Regions from separate parts of the Brevibacterium atlanticum genome, predicted to be linked through region 3. Evidence: riboswitches for the same ligand, from Rfam matches in the RefSeq annotation. Region 3 holds a riboswitch; each other region holds the start of a gene.

Region 1 (5,639 bases), 1.7 Mb from region 3:
CTGCGCAGCCTGTCGGCGAAGATCCCGAGCGTGCGGGTCCCGATCGCGGCGCTGTCCGGCGGCCAACGTCAGACGGTCGCGATCGCTCGCTCGCTGCTGGGCGAACCCTCCCTCGTCATGCTCGACGAGCCGACCGCCGCCCTCGGTGTGGCACAGACCGCCGAAGTGCTCAACCTCATCGAGAGGCTGAAGGAACGCGACCTGGGAGTGCTGCTCGTCAGCCACAACATGGCCGACGTGCAGGCCGTGTGCGATCGGGTGCACGTGCTGCGCCTGGGCAAGGACGCCGGTGACTTCCCGGGTGACGAACGCACCGACGTGCTCGTCGCCGCGATCACCGGAGCCAGCGACAACGTCGTGACCAAGCGCGCGGCACGAAGGGGTGAACGCCGATGACCCGCAATTCCTTCATCACCGACGAACGGATCTCCTCCGAAGGCATCGTGGGCACGTTCGTCCGCCGCGTCAAAGAGGGTCAGCTCGGATCGTTCCCGGTCATCCTCGCCCTCGTCGTCATCGTCATCGTCTTCCAATCGGCCGATTCCAACTTCATCTCGCCGGCCAACCTCGTCAACCTCTCCACTCAGGTGGCGTTCCTCGCCATCCTGGCGCTGGGCATCAACCTCATTCTGCTGCTCGGTGAGATCGACCTGTCGTTGGCGCAGCTGGGCGGACTGGCCGCCTCGCTGCTCGGTGTGCTCGTCGTCAGGCAAGGTGTGCCGCCGGCGCTCGCGCTGATCATCATGCTGCTGCTCGGACTGGTCGTCGGTGCGATCCAGGGCTGGTTCTTCGCCGTCGTCGGCATCCCGGCGTTCGTCGTCACCTTGGCCGGTCTGCTCGCGTTCACCGGTCTGACGTTGACGACCCTGGGCACGCAGAAGAACCTGTCGATGTCGGACACCTTCGCCTTCGACTTCGCCAGCTTCTACTTCCCGGCGATCTGGGCGTATGTGTTCGGAGCGATCGCGATCATCGGCTTCGGTGCCGGCATCATCTATTCGAAGCTGCGTCGGCACAGCGAGGGACTCGACGCCCCGAGCTGGACGTCTGTGATCGTGCGCATCGTGCTGTTGGCCGCGATCGTCTTCGGGTTCCTCATCCTCGTCAACCAGGACTTCGGACTCGCGATGCCGTTCTTCCTCATGATCGTCATCGCCATCGTCATCGACCTCGTGCTGCGCAAGACCCGCTACGGCCGCTCCATCTACGCCGTCGGCGGCAAGGTCGAGGCCGCCCGCCGCGCCGGCATCCGCGTGACCTGGGTGCGCATCAGCGTATTCATGGCCGCCGGAGTCCTGGCCGCACTGTTCGGTTTCATCAAGACCGGTGTGACGACGAACGCGGGATCGACGCTGGTGAGCACGCAGGACCTGCTCAATGCGATCGCCGCGGCAGTCATCGGCGGCACCTCGCTCTTCGGTGGTCGCGGAACCGCGTGGGCGGCAGTGCTCGGTGCCCTGGTCGTCGGTGCGATCAACAACGGTCTCTACCTCATCGGCTTCAACTCCGATGCGCAGCAGATCATCACCGCACTCGTCCTGCTCACTGCCGTCGTCATCGACGCGCTCAGTCGCCGCGGTCAGAGGTACGTGGGTCGGGGATAGGCAGTCGCCACTGCCTCTTTTCGAGCGGACCCTGTTGCGGTGAGACCACCCCCAGCACGGGGTGGTCCCGCTACGACAGGGTCCGCTCGCCGGCTGTGTGTGCACAGCGCGGTACAGCGTCGCTGACTTGAGCGGTCGGTGAAGTGGCTTCAGGACGATAGGTCAACTGGGAGTGGGTGCGAGGCACGTGGTCGCCGTGCTTCGGACGGGCTGATACAGTCGGAGCCAATGACATGGGGTGCCTCATGAGGATCCGTTCGCACCAGACAGCTGCGCACGGAGGATACCGAGGCTGAGAGAACACCCATCGAACCTGATCTGGGCCATACTAGCGAAGGGATCGTCATGGTTGACTTCGACCTGCGTTCTGCCAACGCACGACTGCGTGCGTCCAACCCGCTCATCCAATGCATCACGAACACCGTCGTGCAGCAATTCAGCGCGAACGTGCTTCTGGCGCTCGGTGCCTCTCCGGCGATGCTCGACCACGAGGCCGACGCCGGTCAGTTCGCCGGCATCGCGAGCGGCGTCCTCATCAACTTCGGCACAGCTTCGAACCATCAGCTGCTCGCCGCCGATGCCGCCATCGACGTCGCGAACGCCGCCGGCAAGCCCTGGGTCCTCGACCCCGTCAGCGTCGGCGCCGTCGACTTCCGCACCTCCCGCATCCGCCGCGCCGCCGCCGACCACCCGACAGCGATCCGCGGCAACGCCTCCGAGATCGCCGCCCTGGCCGGAGTCGGCCTCGGTGGACGCGGAGTCGACTCCACCGACGAGGTCGACGCCGTCCTCCCCGCCGCGGCTCAGCTGTCGCGAACGACCGGTGCCATCGTCGCGGTCTCCGGACCCACCGACGCCGTCGTCGCTCACATCGACGGTACCGATCACGTCGCCCGCATCGACGGGGGCCACGAGTTCATGCCGCTGGTCATCGGCACCGGCTGCTCCCTCGGCGCCGTCACCGTCGCCTACCTCGCCGCCGCCCGCAGCGGTCTGGCCGATCCCGATGCCGACGCCTCAGCCGTCAACGCAGGTGAACACACCACCGACGGTGGAGCTGCCTCGGCGAGGTTCGAAGCCGTCGTCGCCGCCCACGCCCACTTCGCGGTCGCCGGGGAACTCGCCGCCGACGGGGCGAAGGGACCGGGCAGCTACTCGGTGAACTTCCTCGACGCACTCCATGCCGTCACCGGCGACCAGCTTGCGCAGGCACGGATGAGCCTCAGCACCCTCGATGCCGGCGAAAGCGTCCAAGCATGACCGCCGGACCCGCGCACATTGCCGACAGCGTGCACGGCACCGGGCCGGATGAAAGCGTGACCGACCGCTTCGCCGGCATCGACACCCGCCTCTACCTCGTCACCGATACCGCCCAGTGCGCAGCAGCCGGCCGCACCGTCGCCGAGACCGTGCAGGCCGCCGTCGCCGGGGGAGTGGGCATCGTCCAGGTCCGCGACAAGGTCATCGACGACGGGGACTTCTACTCGCTCACCCGCCAGGTCATCGCCGCTGTCGACACCGCCACCCGCGATACCGACCGCACCGTGCCCGTCGTCCTCAACGACCGCGTCGAGGTGGCCCGCCGGCTCATCGACGAAGGCGAGGACATCCACATCCACGTCGGCCAAAGTGATGCCACCGTCGCCGAGGTGCGCGCCGCCCTTGGTCCCGCACCCCTCATCGGTCTCTCGGCCGCGAACAGCGCCGAATTCGCCGCGGCCCGCGACTCCGGCGTCGTCGACCTCGTCGGCATCGGACCGGTCTTTGACACCACCACGAAGGCCGACGCGCCCGAGGGGATCGGACCCGACCGCCTCGGCGAACTCGTCACAGAGGCCGGGATCCCGGCGGTCGCGATCGGGGGGATCAGCCTCGATCGAGCTTCTGAGCTGCGCGGACGCGGATTGATCGGCATCGGTGTGGTCTCCGCGATCTGCACGGCCGACGATCCGACAGCAGCTGCCGAAGCGCTGCTCGCGGCCTTCGCCGACGGTGATGAGGCGGCCACGGGAAGTGACTCGTCCTCGCACACTGACGCACCCGAGGGCCGCCAGTCATGAGCACGCGCCCGCCGATCACCCTGTCCATCGCCGGCACCGATCCCAGCGGCGGCGCCGGCATCCACGCCGACCTCAAGACGTTCACCGCACGGAAGACCCTGGGCACGACCGTCATCACTGCCCTCGTCGCGCAGAACACCCACGGGGTGTCGCGGGTCTACCCGATCGATGATGACTTCGTCACCGACCAGCTCGACTCCGTGCTGACCGATATGCCGGTCGACGCCACGAAGTCCGGGATGCTCAGCACTCGGTCCCTCGTCGAACTCATCGTCGCCCGTGCCGCCGAGGGCGAGCTCGGCTTCTACACCGTCGACCCGGTGATGGTCGCGACCTCCGGCCACCGCCTCCTCGAGGCCGATGCCGTCGACGCGGTCCGCACCCACCTGCTGCCCGTGGCCGATCTCATCACCCCTAACCTCCCCGAGGCGGCCCTGCTCCTGTCTGATGACGAACCTGAGGCGCAGACCTCCGAGGAGATGCGTGACCAGGCGCTCCGCCTCCTCGAACGTGGGCCCGGAGCCGTCCTCCTCAAGGGAGGGCACGGCAGCGACGGAGACGTGCTCGACATCCTTGCCACCCGTGACGGGCAGATCCGCGAGTTCACCCACCCCCGCGTGGCGACCGCGAACACCCACGGAACCGGGTGCACCCTCTCGGCCGCGATCACCGCCGAGGTGGCCGTCCTCGGGCGCGAAGACGCGCGGCCCGAGATCGGGTCGGACCTCCTCGGCGAGGCCGTCGGCAATGCCCTCGACTACCTCGCCAGGGCGCTGAAATCGGCGGCTGACTGGCAGGTCAGCCTCGATCCCGAGGGTGCGCACGGACCCGTCGACCATCAGGTCGACATCGTCCGCGGCCGACCCGCCTGACCTGTCCTCTCCCACGAACACACTCACGACACACGAGCACACAGGAGTACTGATGAACGTCGATTTCTCCGCCGGACCGCTGACCGCTAAGCTCTGGGACCGTGTCCGCCCGATCATCGAGGAGATCGAAGCCCTACCGTTCCTCGCTCAGCTCGCCGACGGCAGCCTCGACGCGCGCGCCTTCGTCAACTACATCTCCCAGGACAGCCTGTACCTCAACGGTTATGCGAAGGCCATGTCATTCCTGGCCGCCAAGACCGTCGACCGTGACGAGTCCCGATTCTGGGCGGGTTCGGCCGCCGAGGCGATCACCGTCGAAGAGGGAATGCACGAAGAGCTGCTCGCCGATTCGCGGCTGGCAAACGCCCTGACCGAGCTCAACGACGAGGGCTCCCGCTTCAAGGCTTCGCCGACGACGCTCGGCTACGTGTCCTTCCTCATCGCCACGGCCGCCAGCCGCTCCTACGGCGAAGGCGTGGCCGGAGTGCTGCCGTGCTTCTGGGTCTATGCCCACATGGGCAAGGTGCTCGTCGAACAGGCCGGTCAGATGAGTGAGGACCACCCGTACCGGACCTGGGTGCAGACCTACGACTCACCAGGCTTCGACGAATCGACCCGCCACGCAGTGCAGATCCTCGAACAGGAACTCGCGAAGGCGCCGAACGAGGAGGCCACCCGGATGCGCGCGGCCTTCGAACAGGCCTGCGTGTACGAACTGCACTTCTGGGCCTCCGCGCACGCGATGCAGAACTGGGACGCCTCCGTCTTCCTGCCGCAGGACGCGACCGTCTGAGCTGCTCGGCGCAGTCGGTGACCTCGGCGGGCGAAGCCTGTGGAGGAGCCGCCACACGGCGAAACCCCAGGCAACGAGGAAGACCGCGGTCGGGACGAGCGTCAACCACTCCGGCATCGTCGCGCTCCGTGCTTCGCGCATGATGAAGACGAGCATCGAGCCGAGGGCGAAGATGAGCGCGGCGACTTCGCCCGGCGGCTTCCGGCGCGGCTGAGAAGAGGAAGGCATCCTGCGCTCTGACAACAGGGGAAGTCAGCGGTTCAGGGGCTCATACGCGTGGTGGAGCGCCGCCTACGCGAGGCCCAAATCT
Region 2 (5,639 bases), 660 kb from region 3:
AGCACCTCGAGCAGTTCGGTCACCCGGGACTCGACGGCGCCGGCCGACCAGCCCGCCAGCCTGGGGCCGAGCTCGAGTTCGGCGGCCACGCTCGCGGTGAGGAACTGATGCGCGGGCTCCTGGAAGACCATCCCGATGCGCGGAGCCAAGTAGGCCGAGGGCCACCGATACGGGCGGGCATGGTTCGCCCCGCCTCGGCGACCGGCCCCGTCCCGCAGGCCCACCTCGGCGAGGACCTCACCGGTGAACTCGGGAATGAGTCCGGCGAGCGTGAGCGCCGTCGTCGACTTCCCGGCACCGTTGGGACCGACGATTCCGATGGCCTCACCGGCACGGATGTCGAGATCGATGCCCGTGGCCGCAGGTACTTTCGCGCCGGGCCGGGCGACGCCCAGGTCGCGCGTGCGCAACAGCACCTCACCGGGAGCCGCTGAGGTGGCCCGTGCGCCCGCAGGGGAGGGGAGCCGAGTGACCGAGGCCTGGGCGGCCACCTCGGCGGCCTCGGGATCCTCGGGCACCCAGATCCCACCCTCACGCAGCAGCCCGGCCAGGTCCGGGTCCCCGAAGACCTCGCGTGGTGCGCCCTGGGCCACTACACCCTCGCGCCCGAGGATGATGACGGTGTCGACGAACTCGAGCCACAGCCCCACCCGATGTTCGACGATGATCATCGTCGCCGAGGTGGCGGCCCGGAGGGCGAGGATCGCATCCCGCACGCTCGGGGCGGATTCGGGATCGATGTTCGCTGTCGGTTCGTCGAGGACGATGACCTCGGGCGACATCGCATGGATGCCGGCCAGAGCGAGGCGCTGCTTCTGCCCGCCGGACAGGGCAGCGGTGGGGCGATCCTCGCGGAGGTCGAGGCCCATGGCAGCCAGCGACGCCGGAATCCTGACCTCGATATCACGTGCCGGCACGCCGAGGTTCTCCATCCCGAACGCGACGTCATCGCCGACCCGGGAGAAGATCACCTGGGATTCGGGATCCTGGAGCACAATCCCGGTGTCACCTCGGCGCGGGTCCGGGACGGCACCGCCGATCAGCAGCTCACCGGCGGCCTCCCCGGATTCGGTGGGCAGGACTCCGGCGATCGCGTGCAGCAGGGTCGTCTTCCCCGCCCCCGAGGGGCCGAGGAGCAGGACCGTCGAGCCCGCGGCGATATCGAGATCGAGGGGACCGACGGCAGGAGTGTCACGGTCGGCGTGCGTCCACGCATACCCGCGCGCCGTGATCGGCAGCGCCATCAGCGCAGACGGCCGGAGGCGAACGAGCTCAGCGCCCCGGTCTTCGCAATCGTGCGGTAGGCGAACCAGGCGCCGATGCCGGAGATGACGAGACCGGAGATGATCGCGCACACCGCGTACGCCGCCTGGAAGCCGAACTGCCATTCGGCGTTGTACATGATGTTCTCGCTCACGGCCATGAACGCCGCAGCCAACACCCCGGACAGCGAAGTGACCCAGAGAGTGAACCGCCGGTAGCCGAAGGCGGCGAAGACGAGTTCGGCACCGAGGCCCTGCAGGAATCCCGACAGCAGCACGGTGGCCCCGAAGTGGGATCCGAGGACAGCCTCGACGATGGCCGCGATGAGTTCACACAGCAGGGCCGCACCGGGCTTGCGGATGATCGCGCCGGCCAGAGGACCGGCGAGGACCCACAGTCCCGCGATGAGGCCGATCGAGGGCGGGAACGCCTGGAACGCGAGTTCGAGGACCTTCCAGCTCAGCGCCAGCACCCAGAACACCAGCCCGACGGCGATGCCGAGCACGGCGGTGGTGACATAGTCGACGACCCGCCATGACTTCGTCTTCGGCGCCAAAGTGTGGACGGGTGCGGCAGCCGTTGTGCGATCGGACGTGGTGGTTCTCGGCATTGTGCCTCCTCATGCAAGGAGGGGTGAAGAGTCTCGACTTCCTTCGGCGGTGCTAACCGCATCAGGTTCGAGGGTCTGCAGCTTCTTCTGCACTCTCAGCGCCCCTGACGGCGCTCCCCTGTCGTAGCCACCACTGTACAACAGGGCAGCGAACGTGCGGAGGTGCCGATGACCGCTCAGCTGGGAACGACCATCACCGGGCCTGCAGCATGGTCGAGGACACCGCGGGAGACCGAGCCGAGCAGGGCGGACTTGATCCGCCCACGCCCGCGGGTGCCCATGACCAGCAGCCGTGCGCGCCCGCTGGCATCGGCGAGGACCTCCTTGGGATCGCCCACCGGCACCGAGGCGGACACAGGCAGGTCCGGGAACTGCTCACCCAGCTCGGTAGCCTCCTTCTCGAGCCCGGCGGCGATCTGCTTCTGTCGGCGTCCGGTGACCTCGGAGCTGAGTTCGAGCTCGGGGTACCAATAGAGCCATTCCTCACCGGCGGGCAGCACCGCGACGACCTCGAGAGCCGCCCCGCGGACGGCAGCCTCGGCGGCCGCGGTGAACATCGCGACCCGGCCCGTGTCCGAACCGTCGACGGCGACGATCACGGGACCGTCGGCGGCATCGATGGCCGTGGCGTGGTGCGGCACAACGATGGTCGGGCAGTGCGCATGCGCGGGAAGGGCGGTGGACACCGAACCGAGGACGCGCCCCATGAAGCCGCCGCGGCCGCGGGCGCCGACGACGGCGATCTCGGCTGATGAGCTGAGGGTGACGAGCACCCCGGCGGCGTCGCCGGGAGCAGTGCGGAAGCTCTTCTCACCCGGGTGATCGCGAACGAGTTCGACCGCCTCGGCGAGGGTCTCCTCCGCTGCCCTCTTCGCCCGGTCGTCTTCGGGTTCGTTGGGGATGGAGGCCATGTTCGGGTAGATCATCGTCGGCAGCGCATACGCGGTGACGACGGTCAGCGGGATGGACCGGCTCCGTGCTTCGGCGGCTCCGAAGCGCACAGCCTGGGCGGCGAGTTCGGAGCCGTCGAATCCGACGAGGACCCCGAGTTCGCGGTTGAGACCCGACTCGGTGGGACGTGCTTCGGTGGGACGTGCTTCGGCTTGGCGGGACTGGGCAGACATCGCAGACCTCTCGATCGGGGCCTGGCCAACCCTGAACGCCGACGACGGCCCCGATATGCGGTATCGTCCGCGTCACCTCCAGTCTACCAACGCGATTCTACGACGTGTAGAAAAATGCGCGGGGGTGGAACCCTGCGTCTCAGATCGGGAAGCCGAGGTGGGTGAGTGCGGTCTTGAGGATGAACTCCTGGCCGTGGCACAGCTCGCTGGTGATATCCGTGCGCAGGGTCTCCTCGGGAGTCAGCCAGTCATTTCGTCAGCTCTCGTGGACTTTTAGTGTCCGCTCAAGTGGATGGGCCGCCAGAATGAAGAGGTCCGGGGCTCGGTTCCCGCAGGCGGCTTGGCGATGCCACCGATCAGCGAATGCTGATCAGGGGGGCTTCTTTATCTCCTCGCGCTATGGCGCTCGCCTTTGCGTAACAGTGTCAACGCTGGACTAGGGCATGTCTCCTTTATTGGCGGAGCCATGTCAGGATCGCGCTGATCACGACAGCCGCTCGATACGTGATGGCGAGCTTGTCGTATCTCGTCGCTAACCCCCGCCATTGCTTGACGTAGGCAAACGAGCGCTCCACGACGTTGCGGTTCCGGTAGACACCGGCGTCGAACACTGGCGGCCGGCCACCTTTGCTGCCGCGCTTCTTCCTGGTCGCGATCTGGTCTTTTTTCTCCGGGATCATCGCCCGGATGCCGCGCGAACGCAGGTAGTCGCGGTTGCCTTTGGACCCATAAGCGCGATCCGCCAGAACGGCGTCCGGACACGTGCGAGGACGACCACCGCCAGCCCGCGGTACTCGGATATCAGCCAGGACCTGCGGCAGGATCACCCCGTCGTGACGCTGTCCGCCGGTGACCACGACAGCCAAAGGTCGACCCTTGCCGTCGACGGCGTGATGGATCTTCGTCGTCAGCCCACCACGTGAGCGACCGATGCCGTGCCCGGCGGGTTCACATTCCGAATCAGGCAGATTCTTGTAATTCGACGTAGCCCCCTGTGTCCTGGTCAGGGCGGGTCGTGTTCGTCGCGTGCTGGTGAGCACGATTGATGGTGCCATCGACGGAGATGTTCCAATCGATGTCACCGGCAGCATCAGCATCGGAAAGCACCCGAGCTAAGACTCGGTCCCAGGTGCCGTCGGCGGCGTAGCGGCGGTGGCGTTTCCATACTGTCTGCCAGGGCCCGAAGTGCTCACGTGGCAGGTCGCGCCAGGCGATGCCGGCCCGGTAGCGGTAGACGATTCCTTCGACGATTCGGCGATTGTTCTCAAATGGTCGGGCTCTCTTGCCGACATTCGAGGGCAGAAGTGGTTCAATCTTCTCCCACTGCTCATCAGTGAAGACTCGGTGTCGTTGCTGTGTAGTCACGTCTCCACCGTGCCAGTCCTGGAATGGTCAATAAAGGAGACACGCCCTAGCTGCCCGATCTTCATGCCGAGAGCTGTTCGACACTGCGAAGTAGACCCCTCAGCCGTATACGGGGGTGAGGAATGATTCTGCTCGTGCCGACCATTCGGCAGCTTCTGGTCTGCCCTCCGCTCCCCAGGTGACCGAAACGGGCAGTACACCGGCGACTAAGTAGGTGTAGTTCGGTTCAGGTTAGTGCTCTGCCTGTTCTATGGCGACGGGAGTGGTGTCGCCTGCTTGTTTGAGCCATACTGCTCCAGCGATGATCGCTGCCAGCCAGAGAGCCTTGGTCCAGGTCAGGCTCTCGTCGTAGAACACTGGGCCAAGCACAGCGGCGCCGACAGCTCCGATGCCGGTCCACACCGCGTATCCGATGCCGACGTCGATGTGTTTGAGCGCAAGGCTGAGAAAGAGCATGGTGAGGAGGAAGAACACGACGGCTGCGAACGACCAGACCGGGTTGGTGAACCCGACGCTGCCTTTGACTGACAGAGCGTACCCGATTTCGAAGCCGCCGGCGATCAGCAGGACACTCCAACCGCGACCCTTATGTCCGGTCTCATAAGAAGCGGAAGATGAGGTTGGAACGGTCATTAGTATCTCCTTACTGGGCTCTGGGGCTGCGATTCAAGAGTTCACGACAAGTTGAGACCGATGACTCCCGTGAGGATGACGGCTATGCCGAGCATCGCTCTCCACGTGAGCTTCTGGGATAAGAAGAGCACGCCGACGATAACGATTCCCACCTCGGCGAGCGAGGTCCACAGCGCGTAGCCGACGCCGACATCGAAAGTGAGCAGGGCGAGACTGAGGAATAGAGTCGCGATCGCGCCGCTGACGAGGGCAGCCGCCGTCCACCAGAGGTGCTTGAAACCGTCTGCCTTGTCGGCGGAAACCCCGACGACTATCTCGAATACAACCGCGAGGGCCAAGTAGAGCCAGCTCATGGCGCTGTTCCTCTCTCTATGGTGCCTGTTCGTGTGCCTATCGAAACAGGACCGTAGAGCCCCGGGTGCCGGCGGCCGGATCGATAGGGAACACGGCCCGATGTCGGGCGTATTCGGCGGTGTCAGTCTTTCCGAAGTTCGTTTTGGCTCTCACTCGGCTATTCTGCCGCGAGCTCGTGCGGTGAGACGTCGATGAGGACTTTGCCGGTGGTGCCGGACTGAACGGCATCGTGAGCGGCCGGAGTCTGTTTCAAACTGAATCGTGTCAGAGGGAGCCCTGCTTGTTCGCCT
Region 3 (5,639 bases):
ACGATCGCCGCGGCAGCCCTGGCCGCGGTGCTGACCATGAGCTCGTGCGGCGGCAAACGCGAAGCCGAACCCGCTGCCGAGGGTGGGGACGGCTGCACCGCCGCCTCGGGACAGATCACCATCGCCACAGGCAATTCGACGGGTGTGTACTACGTGCTCGGCGGTGGTCTGGCGCAGGTGATCTCGGACAACACGGACCTCAAGGCGACCGCCTCGGAGACCGGTGCTTCCGTGCAGAACCTCCAACAGCTGGCCAAGGGCGACTTCGACATCGCGTTCTCGCTGGCCGACACGGCCGCCGACGCGGTCTCCGGAGACGCGGACTTCAAGGAGGCCGAGGACATCTCAGCGCTGAGCCGCATCTACGACAACTTCACCCACGTGGTCGTGCGCAAGGACGCGAAGATCGAGTCGGTGGAGGACTTCAAGGGCAAGACCATCTCGACGGGATCGCCGAAATCCGGCACCGAGGTCATCGCCAACCGCCTCATCGAATCCGCCGGGCTCAAGGACGGCGACGTGACCAAGCAGCGCCTCGATCTGTCGAAGACCGTCGACGGGATGAAGGACGGCACGATCGACGGGATGGTGTGGTCTGGCGGCCTGCCGACTGCGGGCATCACCGACCTGTTCACCTCGAACGGAGGCGACGTCGAATTCCTCGACATCTCCGACCTCGAGGACAAGATGAAGGAGATCAACCCCGTCTACGAGGTGGCCGAGATTCCCGGCGACACCTACAAAGGCGTCGATACCGTCAAGACGATCGTGACCCCGAACGTGCTCATGGTCCGCAACGATATGGACGAAGGCACCGCCTGCGCCCTGACGAAGCTGATCTTCGACAAGCAGGACGACTTGGTCAAAGTCCACGCCGCAGCGAAGGAGATCAGCGCCGACACCGCCGAACCGCCCGAACCGATCACCCTGCACCCGGGATCGCAGAATGCCCTCGACGAGCTGAACAACTAGGGGGAGGTCGGCAGCGCAGCCGCTCGCTCAAGGCGCAGCGCGGATGTCGATTGGTGCTCCTTTCGGCATCCGCGCTGACGCTTGAACGACGGTGGCGAGGCTGGGCGTGCTGCGGTACGGGCGTATATCCGCGCTGCGCCTTGAACGACGATGGGATGAGCGTCGTTCAAGCCTCGGCGCACATTTCGATTCGTGCGCCGGTCGATAGGCGCGCTGCGCCTTGAACGGCGGCGCCGAGGCGATCGCCATGTGATGCGGTCGCAGCGCGCCCCGGCCGAACTCCGCGTTCAGACCTCGTCGGGGCCGACTGTCGGTTCGGGGAGGTAGACCTTGCCGCCCGAGGCGAGGAACTCGCGGCTCTTCTGCTGCATTCCGGCCAGAGCCGCCTGCGCCTCGGCGCTGCCGTAGGTGTCGCGGATGTCCTGAGAGATGCGCATCGAGCAGAACTTCGGACCGCACATCGAACAGAAGTGCGCGGTCTTGGCCGGTTCCGCGGGCAGCGTCTCGTCGTGGAACGCCTCTGCGGTCTCCGGGTCGAGGCCGAGGCCGAACTGATCGCGCCACCGGAACTCGAACCGCGCCTTCGACAGCGCATCGTCCCTGGCAGTCGCGCCGGGGTGGCCCTTCGCGACGTCCGCAGCATGTGCGGCGATCTTGTAGGTGATGACCCCGGTCTTGACGTCGTCGCGGTCGGGCAGGCCGAGGTGCTCCTTCGGGGTGACGTAGCAGAGCATCGCCGTGCCGTAGCGGGCGATCTCGGTCGCCCCGATCGCCGAGGTGATGTGATCGTAGCCGGGCGCGATGTCGGTCACGAGGGGACCCAAGGTGTAGAACGGCGCCCCGTGGCACAGCTCCTGCTGGCGCTCGACGTTCTCGCGCACGAGGTGGAGCGGAATGTGCCCTGGCCCTTCGACCATCACCTGGACGTCGTGGGCCCACGCGCGTTCGGTGAGTTCGGCGAGGGTGTCGAGTTCGGCGAACTGGGCGGCATCGTTGGCGTCGGCGATCGAGCCTGGCCGCAGTCCGTCGCCGAGTGAGAAGGCGACGTCGTAGCGGGCGAAGATCTCGCAGAGTTCGTCGAAGTGCGTGTAGAGGAAGTTCTCCTCATGATGAGCCAAGCACCAGCCGGCCATGATCGACCCGCCGCGGGAGACCATCCCGGTGACCCTGTTGGCTGTGAGCGGGACGTAGCGCAGCAGCACACCGGCATGCACGGTCATGTAGTCCACGCCCTGCTCACACTGCTCGATGACGGTGTCTCGGTAGATCTCCCAGGTCAGAGCGTTCGCATCACCGTCGACCTTCTCCAGCGCCTGGTAGATCGGGACCGTGCCGATGGGGATGGGGGAGTTGCGGATGATCCACTCCCGGGTGGTGTGGATGTCGTTGCCGGTCGAGAGGTCCATGAGGGTGTCGGCACCCCACTTCGCGGCCCATCGCAGCTTCTGCACCTCCTCGGCGATGGAGCTGGTGACGGCGGAATTGCCGATGTTCGCGTTGATCTTGACGAGGAATGCCTTGCCGATGATCATCGGTTCGGACTCGGGGTGGTTGATGTTGTTCGGAATGATCGCACGGCCAGCCGCGAGCTCCGAGCGGACGAGCTCGACATTGCACTGCTCGCGCAGGGCGACGAAGCGCATCTCCGGGGTGATGACGCCTTGGCGGGCGTAGTGCATCTGGGTGACCGTCCGTCCGGGCTTGGCACGGCGGGGAACCGGTTTGCGACCTCTCCACTGCTGCGAGGGCGCACCTCGGCGGACGGCGGCGCGTCCGTCATCGGCGATGAGGTGGCCGCGGGCCTCGTAGGTCTCGCTGTCGAGGCGGGAGTCGATCCAGGGGAACCGCAGCGCGGGCAAGCCCTCCTCTGGGACGCTGCCCGGCCCGACGGTGCGGTAGACCTCGACGGGGTCGTTGGCCAGTCCGTTGGAGTCGTCGAGTTCGATGCGGGTGACGGGAACGCGGATGTCGTGCTCGGTGTCCTCGAGCCACGCCGGGGAATGGGTCGAATACTGCTCGAGGGTGCACGATTCGCCGGCCGAGGATTCCTCAGTGCTGCGATCGGAGATGTTGCGCGTGGTGGCGTCTTCCTGCAGGGCTTCCTGCAGAGCAGGCGAGTTGCGTGAAGCAGTGGCTGGGACGGATGTTTCAGGGGTGAATGCAGTCATCTGCAGTCCTCACTTCCTACGCCGGTATCAACCGGATCAGGTTCTACGGTCTCGGACGATCCAGTCCGATCTCAGCCCTTGCAGTGGGCTCCCGTGGGGTCGTGCAATTCGTATCACGACTGCTGTGGTGAGGACAAACTCGGCGCCGTGGGCCGGGCGCGGGAGAAGAGCTGAGCGGAGTGAGGTGAGTGGTCTGGACTTCCCTCATGGATGGGCGAGGAAGCGCGTTAGGCGAAGTTCGTTCGGTCCGCGCAGCTCGATCAAGGCGCGGCACGCTTATGGAGCTGTGCACCGGTCGACAGATGCGCTGCGCCTTGATCGACGTTGGTGGCGCGCAGGGCGGTCGAGGGAAGGGCACATTTCCGCGCGGCGCCTTGAGGAGCCGCGCGAGCGGGTGCGTGTGCGAAGGCGCCGCGTGGTCAGGCTCCCTGGAGGAACGTCCTTGCGACTGCGCCGAGGGCGACGACGTCGGAGACCGCGACCATCTCGCGGGCCGAGTGCATCGAGAACAGCGCCGGCCCCACATCGACGGTCGTCATACCCAGACGGGTCGCCGTGAGCGGACCGATCGTCGATCCGCACGGCATCGCATTGTTCGACACGAAGTCCTGGTGCTCGACCCCGGCCGCCGCGCACGCCCGCGACCACACCGCCGTGCCCACGGCATCCGTGGCATAACGCTGCTGAGCGTTGAGCTTGAGCAGAGGACCGCCGCCGAGGCAGGGGCGGACATGCGGATCGTGCCGTTCCGGATAGTTCGGGTGGGCGGCATGCCCGGCGTCCGAGGACACGCACACCGACGCGGCGAGAGCGGCGAGGTAGTCGCTGCGCGTCGAGTTCGGCAACAGGGAGGCGATGATGCGTTCGGTGACGTCGGCGAGGAAGGGTCCACACGCACCTGAGCGCGAGTTCGACCCGATCTCCTCGTGGTCGAAGGCGGCGAACAGGGCGATGGCGTCGAGACCATCGGCGTCAACGTCGGCCAACGCACTGACACCGGCGTGGACGGACAGGAGGTTGTCCAACCTCGGCGAGGCGAAGAACTCCTCACGGGCACCGAAACGGCCCGGCTCCTGGGCGGGGATCGTGTAGACGTCGTGTCCGACGACCGACTCAGGATCCACCTCGGCGGCGGCGGCGAGGAGGTCGATGACATCGGCCTCGGCGAGATCGGCCAGGCCGATCACCGGAGCGGTGTGGCGCTGCTTGTCCAAGGTCAGACCGTCGTTGACCTGCCTGTCGAGGTGGATGGCCAACTGTGGGATCCTCGCGATCGGACCGGTGCGGGCGAGCACGACACGCCCGTCGGCGAGGCTGAGGCGCCCGGCGAACGCGAGCTCGCGGTCGAGCCACGAATTCAGCAGCGGTCCGCCGTAGATCTCGACGCCGACCTGGCGCACGCCCTCGGCGATGTAGTCCTCGCCGGGTTTGAGTTTGAAGGCCGGGGAATCGGTGTGGGATCCGAAGACGCGGAACCCGGGGACAGCCTCGGCGGTGGTCGTGGGGTTGATCCACGCGATGATCGCGCCGTCGCGGACGACGTAGTGCCCGGACCCGGGCGTCAGCGCCCAGCTCAGCGTTTCGTCGAGGCGGGAGAACCCGGCCGCCTCCAGGCGGGCGGCGGCGGTGGCGACCGCATGATACGAGCTGGGGGAGGCGCTGACGAAGTCTGCGAGGTCGGCGACCGTCTGCGCGGCGGTGTCGGGGCTCGGGTGCGATTCACTCATTTCCCCAGCCTATCCTTTGCGGTAGTTTGGATGACAAAGGGTTTTGTCCCAGGCGTCGGGTCCTCCCGGATTCGGCGGCTGTGGCGGGTGATCCCCGACCCGGTGACCGCGGCAGCGAAAGCAAGGAGTGTTCGACGTGAACCAGTTCGTGACTGAGTGGAACACCTGGCGCGACTCACGAAACTCGGCACTGGCGAAACCCTTCGGCTGGCTCAGCGTCGTCGGACTGCACTGGCTCGATCAGGAATCGACGTGGCCCGGTGCTCCCGGCACCTTCACCGTCGCCGACGGCTGGGTCACCGTGGCCCTCGAATCGGGTATCAAGGCCGGACCCGCCGCAGAGACCTTCGACCTCCTGAGCCGTGCCGGTGGCGGCAACGGCGGTGCGGCCGGTGCTGGGGACGGGGCCGGCGGTGCCGGGAACGGTGTCGGAGGCAGCGGCGGGGTGACCAGGGCGACGAGCCCGTCGGTGCCCAGCGACACCTCGACCATGCCCACCGTGACCGAACAGCTCGCCGCAGAAGACGGGGCCGAGCCTGCACCAGAGCGCCCGCAGGTGCGCGTCGAGGACAACGGCTTCAGTGCCCACCTGCCCGCCGGCGGATCGCTCAACTGGTTCACCGTCGGCAACGTGCTCTACGAACTCATCGACCGCGGTGGGCGGATCGGCGTGCGCGTGCGCGATTCGAAGTCACCGCTGCTCGGCAAGTTCTTCGAGGTCCCGGCCTTCGACCCGAATCCGGACTTCGTGTTCCTCGGCCGCTTCACCCGC
Region 4 (5,639 bases), 1.1 Mb from region 3:
TGTTGCCCGTCGTCCCTTCGGAGACGCTGCTCATCAGTGCTGCCGCCTTCGCTGCTTCCGGCATCCCTCATCCGACCGGTCTCGTGCTCGCCGCTGCGGTCGGGGCCCTGATCGGGGACCTGGCCGCCCACCTGGTCGGGAGGTTCGCCCGGTCGCGCATGAGTCGGTCGCGAATTCACCGGATACGACCACCGCAGCCACGACCACAGCGGGCACGGTTGCAGTGGGCACGACTGCAATGGGCGCGAGTGTCGAAGCGGGGCGCGGTGATCGCCGAGACGGCCCGGCCCGTCTTCACAGACCGCGGCGATTCCGCTCTCATCGCCGGTCGCTTCATTCCCGGGGGCCGCACACTGACGACGATCGGTTCAGGGATGCTCGGGTTCCCGCTCCGGAGGTTCCTTCTCTGGGACGGAATCGGGTGCCTGGTCTGGGCAGTCTATTCGACAGGGATCGGAGTGCTCGGAGGCACGGTGTTCGACGATCAGCCGCTGCTCGGCGTCGCCCTCGGCATCGGCATCGCGCTGGTCATCACGGCGGCGGGAGAGGTGTTCCGGCGTCTCCGTTCCAGTAGGACTCGACGGCCCACGGTCCGACAGACCACCGCCCGAATCGACATGGCCCGGAGCCGAGATGGCATGATGGAGACGATGTCGAATACGCATGTGTGGTACGTCAGCTACGGATCGAACATGGCCCGCGATCGCCTCGCCTGTTACCTGCAGGGCGGTCGGCCGCCGGGTGCGCACGTGACCTATCCGGGTGCCAGGGACCAGACTCTGCCCCGCAAGGAGGCCGGAGTCGAACTGCCCGGCCGCATCTACTTCGCCGGTGCCTCGACGGTGTGGGGCGGCGGGATGGCCTTCTACGACCCGGCTCTGCCCGGGCCGACCCCGGCCAAGGCGTATCTCATCACAGCCGAGCAGTTCGCCGACGTCGCGGCGCAGGAGATGCATCGCCGACCGGCACCCGGCAGCCCGCTGGAGACTCTCGTCTTCGACCTGCCCGTCGGTGCCTCGCATTCGCTGGGCCCCGGAGGCTACGAGACGCTGCTCGTCGTCGATGACGTCGACGGTGTCCCCATGGTCACGTTCACTGCCCCTCACGGTTCGGCCGAGGTCGAGCACACTCAGCCCAGCGAACCGTACCTGGCGATGCTGCGCACCGGAACAGCCGAGGTCAGGGACGGCGCAGCGCTTCCCCGGCCCGCAGCTGCACAAGGGTGAGATCGAGCAGCGGAGTGTCGACTCCCAGGTCAGCGGCCTTGCGCGCCAGATCGCCGAGGATGTGCTCGGCTTCGCTGGGCAGACCGGCCGTGACATCTCGGTAGAGGGATGACGTGAATGACGAGCCCTCACCGGTGAGCATCGAGACGGTGGCGACATGAGACTTCTCGGACACCGCGTGACCGGCCGCTGCGGCCACAGCCTCAAGCTCGTCGATGATGCGCAGCACATGGTCGTGCCCGCCGGCCGACATGATCGCGCCGACCGGTGCCCGGAACAGGCAGGTGACGACTCCGGCGGCGGCGATGAAGATCCACTTCTCCCACAGCCCGCCCGTGATGTCGTCGATGACCTGGAGTCGGAAACCCGGCACGTCGAGGACGGCGGCGATCGATTCGGGCACTTCTCCCCCACCGAAGTCGCCGATGGTCATCGCGGACATGTCCGTGAGCTGGTGGACCGCATCACCGTCGATGGTGCCGACGATCTTGACGAGTCCGCCGAGGACCTGCCCGGGGTAGTCCTCCTGCAGCCGATCGATCTGAGCCATACCGTTGAGGAACGGAATGATCCGCGTCCCCGCACCGACGGCGGGCCGGATGTCGGTGAGGACCGAATCGAGGCCGCCCGATTTGACTGCGATGAGCACGAGATCAAAAGTGCGCGGATCCTCGGCGAGTTCGGCGGCGGTGACCACCTCGACGGTGTTCGTCCGGTCGTTGCCCGGTGAGACGAAGCGCAGACCGTCGGTGCGGATCCGCTGTGCCTTCGCCTCCCGCAGCAGGAACGTCACCTCGCGACCGGCTTCGAGCAGGTAGGTCCCGAATGCCCCGCCCGTGGCTCCGGCACCGGCGATGAGGATGCTCGGCCCGTGCGCGCCCAAATCGTTCGCGTCCTGTTCGCCCGTACCCGTGCCGGTGCTGCCCTCGATGGTGTCGTTCATTCCAGTTCCTCCTTGAGTTCCCGTGCGGCTTCTGCGGGATCGCCAGCCGAGGTTATCGCACGCACCACCACGGCGCGCGTGGCGCCCGCCTGTCGGATCTCGTCGAGGCGTTCTCCGACCGCGACGCCGCCGATGGCGAACCACGGGGTGCGCGACGAGGCGGCCACCGTGCTGAGCAGGCCCGTGCCGACGGCGGCGCGGCCGGGTTTCGTCGGGGTCTCCCATACGGGGCCGACGCAGAAATAGTCGGTCTCCGGATCCGCATCGGCGGCGAGAGCCTGCTCGTGCGAATGGGTGGAGCGGCCGAGGAGGACGTCGGGTCCGAGGACGGCCCGCGCCTGAGCACTGGTGAGGTCGCCTTGCCCGGCGTGGAAGACGTCGGCTCCGGCCAGCAGGGCGACGTCGGCACGGTCGTTGACCGAGAAGAGCTTCCCGTGCCGGGCCGCAGCGTCCTTGAGCACGTCGAGGGCTGCGATCTCTTCTCTGGCTTCAAGCGTCTTGTCGCGCAGCTGGATGATGTCGACTCCCCCGGCATAAGCGGCGTCGAGGAATTCGGGCAGATCGCCCTGGGCGGTTCTGGCATCGGTGCACAGGTACAGTCGAGCTTCGGCCAAACGGGCGTCCCGCCAGGCTCGCCTGGATTCGGAGCCTGCGGTGTGCGGTGGAATATCGAAGGTCATGGTCATAGAGTAGAGGAGTTCGCGGGAGCCTCCCACTGAGGCTGAGAGGGCGTAGGAGCCGACCGTCAGACCTGATGCGGATCATGCCGCCGGAGGGAGAATCCATGCATGTCATCGTCGTGGGCGCCGGAATCATCGGCCTGGCGACAGCGTGGCACCTGCGCAGCCTCGGTGCCGGTGTCACCATCATCGATCCTGCTCCTGGTCAGGGAGCCAGCCATGCGGCCGCGGGGATGCTCGCGCCCGCCGCCGAGGTGGTCTGGGGTCAGTCACCCCTGTACCCGTTGATGCGCGCATCGGCGCAGATGTATCCGTCGTTCGCCGCCGAGGTGGCGAGCGCGGCGGGTGCGGATCTCGGGCTCACGGACTCGGGAACCCTGGTGTGCGCTGGGGACCGTGCCGATCTGCAGGCTCTCCGTGAGCTGCGCACCGCGCAGACCGCGGCAGGATTCCCCACCGAACTCATCACCGGATCCCGCGCCCGGGAGCTCGAACCGGCGCTGTCGCCGTCGGTGGCCGGTGCCGTGCGCATCCCCGACGACCAGTCCATCGACCCCAGGAGGACGACGGCCGCCCTGCTGTCCGTCGTCTCGGACACGACCGTCCGCCGGCAGGTCACCCGGCTCACCCGTCGAGACGGAGTCACCGTGGGCGTCGAGTTCTCAGGCGGCGACGAGCTGACAGCCGACCAGGTCGTCATCACCGCCGGGACCGAGGCTGCCGCGATCACCGGCATGCCGCCCCTTCCCCTGCGAAAGGTGTGGGGTGATGTTCTGCGTCTGCGGGCACCGGCCGCACTCACCCCTCTGCTGCACGGCACGGTCCGCGGACTCGTCAACGGTCGACCGGTCTACATCGTTGCTCGTGATGACGGGGAACTCGTGCTCGGAGCGAGCTCCCGGGAGGACGGCCGCAGCGGCACCGATGCCGGAGCCGTCCACCGGCTCCTCCAGGACGGTCAGCGCCTGGTCCCCGGCATCCTCGACTGCGAGATCACCGACATCACCACGCGTGCCCGCCCCGGTTCGCCCGATGACCTGCCCATCGTCGGTCGCATCGACGAGGGCTGCCTCGTCAGCACCGGGTATTTCCGGCACGGCATCCTGCTCGCCCCGCTGGGCGGACGGCTCGGTGCCGAACTGGCCATGGGGCTCACCCCCGACTGGATGCCTGCAGGAGGACTCGCGTCCGTCTCCCCCGCGCGCTTCTCTGACGGACCGTCGTCTGCCGACTCGACCTCTGACCCATCAATCCTCCACCCAACGACCCTGTACAGGAGCACATCATGACCGACACTGCGCACGCACCGACCATCGTCGTCAACGGCGACGAACGCGAACTGGGAGGAACCACCTCGGTGCTCGACCTCGTCGCCGAGGTGATCGGACGGGAACTCAGCACTGAGGGGACACCGGCGGATGGAGGTCGCCTGGGCATCGCCGTGGCCGTCGACGGCGAGGTCGTCCGCCGCGGACGCTGGGCCGATTTCGCATTGGCCGACGGGCACGCCGTCGACATCGTCACCGCCGTGCAGGGAGGCTGACATGACCTGGACGATCGATGACGTGGATCTGACCTCTCGCCTGGTCATGGGCACGGGTGGGGCGAGCTCGCTGAGCATCCTCGAAGATGCGCTGGCAGCCTCGGGCACCGAGCTGACGACCGTAGCGATGCGCCGCTTCGACGCGGCCGCCGGTGATTCGGTGTTCACCCTGCTGCAGCGTCTGGGCATCCGCATCCTGCCCAACACTGCCGGATGCTACACGGCCCGGGACGCCGTGCTCACCGCGCAGCTGGCCCGAGAAGCGCTCGAGACGAACTGGGTGAAGCTCGAGGTCATCGCCGATGAGGACACGCTGCTGCCTGATCCGGTCGAGCTCTTCCGTGCCGCCGAGGAACTCGTTCTCGACGGGTTCACGGTCTTCGCGTACACGAATGACGACCCGGCCATGGCCAAACGCCTCGAGGACGCGGGCGTGGCGGCCGTGATGCCGGCAGGTGCTCCGATCGGCAGCGGTCTGGGCATCCTCAACCCGCACAACATCGAGACCATCGTCAGCCGGGCAGGGGTGCCGATCATCCTCGACGCGGGTGTCGGCACGGCCTCCGATGCCGCCCTGGCCATGGAGCTCGGGTGCAGCGGAGTGCTGCTGGCCTCGGCTGTGACCCGCGCCCACGATGCGACTGCGATGGCTCGAGCGATGGCGCTGGCCGTGGAATCCGGGCATCTGGCCGCGGGTGCGGGTCGGATACCTAAGCGGCCGCTGGCCCTGGCCTCGTCGACCTTCGACGGAATGGTCGCAGCGCAGTGACCGGCGCTGGGCTGCCTCCCCTGGTCGAACCGGTCGAGGCGCTGAGCCGTGAGGAGATCGAACGCTACGCGCGGCACCTCAGCCTGCCGGGCATCGGACTCGAGGGGCAACGCCGGCTGAGGGCCGCCTCGGTGCTGGTCATCGGCGCCGGCGGTCTCGGTTCTCCGGTGCTCAGCTATCTGGCGGCCGCCGGGATCGGATCGCTGACGGTCATCGATGACGATGTGGTCGAATCCTCGAATCTGCAGCGTCAGATCATCCACCGCGGTGCCGACGTGGCCCGGCCGAAGGTGGACTCGGCCGCCGCGGCCCTGTACCGGCTCGACCCGACGATGCGCGTGCGCCCACTCGCGGATCGGCTGAGCCCGGACAATGCTCTCGAACTCTTCGCCTCCCACGACATCGTCATCGACGGAGCCGACAACTTCGCCACCCGGTATCTGTCCAATGATGCCGCCGAACTCACCGGCACCCCACT

What was found. Region 3 has a riboswitch for thiamine pyrophosphate ahead of thiC (phosphomethylpyrimidine synthase ThiC). Riboswitches for the same ligand answer to the same signal wherever they lie in the genome.
Region 1: linked by a shared signal. The riboswitch ahead of thiM (hydroxyethylthiazole kinase) and the one ahead of thiC (phosphomethylpyrimidine synthase ThiC) in region 3 are both predicted to bind thiamine pyrophosphate.
Region 2: linked by a shared signal. The riboswitch ahead of GUY23_RS05500 (ECF transporter S component) and the one ahead of thiC (phosphomethylpyrimidine synthase ThiC) in region 3 are both predicted to bind thiamine pyrophosphate.
Region 4: linked by a shared signal. The riboswitch ahead of thiO (glycine oxidase ThiO) and the one ahead of thiC (phosphomethylpyrimidine synthase ThiC) in region 3 are both predicted to bind thiamine pyrophosphate.

Annotation. Positions count from the first base shown of each region.
Region 1 is NZ_CP050152.1:3,115,752-3,121,390, reverse strand. Features, by position in the region: gene GUY23_RS13955 (ATP-binding cassette domain-containing protein) at 1-396, shown strand, start outside; gene GUY23_RS13950 (sugar ABC transporter permease) at 393-1,604, shown strand; TPP riboswitch at 1,829-1,962, shown strand; gene thiM (hydroxyethylthiazole kinase) at 1,950-2,864, shown strand; gene thiE (thiamine phosphate synthase) at 2,861-3,664, shown strand; gene thiD (bifunctional hydroxymethylpyrimidine kinase/phosphomethylpyrimidine kinase) at 3,661-4,536, shown strand; gene GUY23_RS13930 (TenA family protein) at 4,589-5,329, shown strand; gene GUY23_RS13925 (hypothetical protein) at 5,639-5,639, opposite strand, start outside.
Region 2 is NZ_CP050152.1:1,269,704-1,275,342, forward strand. Features, by position in the region: gene GUY23_RS05495 (ABC transporter ATP-binding protein) at 1-1,244, opposite strand, end outside; gene GUY23_RS05500 (ECF transporter S component) at 1,244-1,873, opposite strand; TPP riboswitch at 1,895-2,003, opposite strand; gene GUY23_RS05505 (universal stress protein) at 2,050-2,997, opposite strand; one part of gene GUY23_RS05510 (IS5 family transposase) at 3,450-3,989, opposite strand; one part of gene GUY23_RS05510 (IS5 family transposase) at 3,991-4,362, opposite strand; gene GUY23_RS05515 (DMT family transporter) at 4,594-4,995, opposite strand; gene GUY23_RS05520 (DMT family transporter) at 5,037-5,348, opposite strand; gene GUY23_RS05525 (NADPH:quinone reductase) at 5,507-5,639, opposite strand, start outside.
Region 3 is NZ_CP050152.1:614,321-619,959, forward strand. Features, by position in the region: gene GUY23_RS02690 (TAXI family TRAP transporter solute-binding subunit) at 1-972, shown strand, start outside; gene thiC (phosphomethylpyrimidine synthase ThiC) at 1,260-3,140, opposite strand; TPP riboswitch at 3,136-3,244, opposite strand; gene GUY23_RS02700 (M18 family aminopeptidase) at 3,560-4,867, opposite strand; gene GUY23_RS02705 (DUF1684 domain-containing protein) at 5,004-5,639, shown strand, end outside.
Region 4 is NZ_CP050152.1:1,734,211-1,739,849, reverse strand. Features, by position in the region: gene GUY23_RS07705 (DedA family protein) at 1-1,226, shown strand, start outside; gene GUY23_RS07700 (ketopantoate reductase family protein) at 1,180-2,169, opposite strand; gene thiE (thiamine phosphate synthase) at 2,166-2,849, opposite strand; TPP riboswitch at 2,861-2,964, shown strand; gene thiO (glycine oxidase ThiO) at 2,954-4,138, shown strand; gene thiS (sulfur carrier protein ThiS) at 4,135-4,392, shown strand; gene GUY23_RS07680 (thiazole synthase) at 4,394-5,161, shown strand; gene GUY23_RS07675 (ThiF family adenylyltransferase) at 5,158-5,639, shown strand, end outside.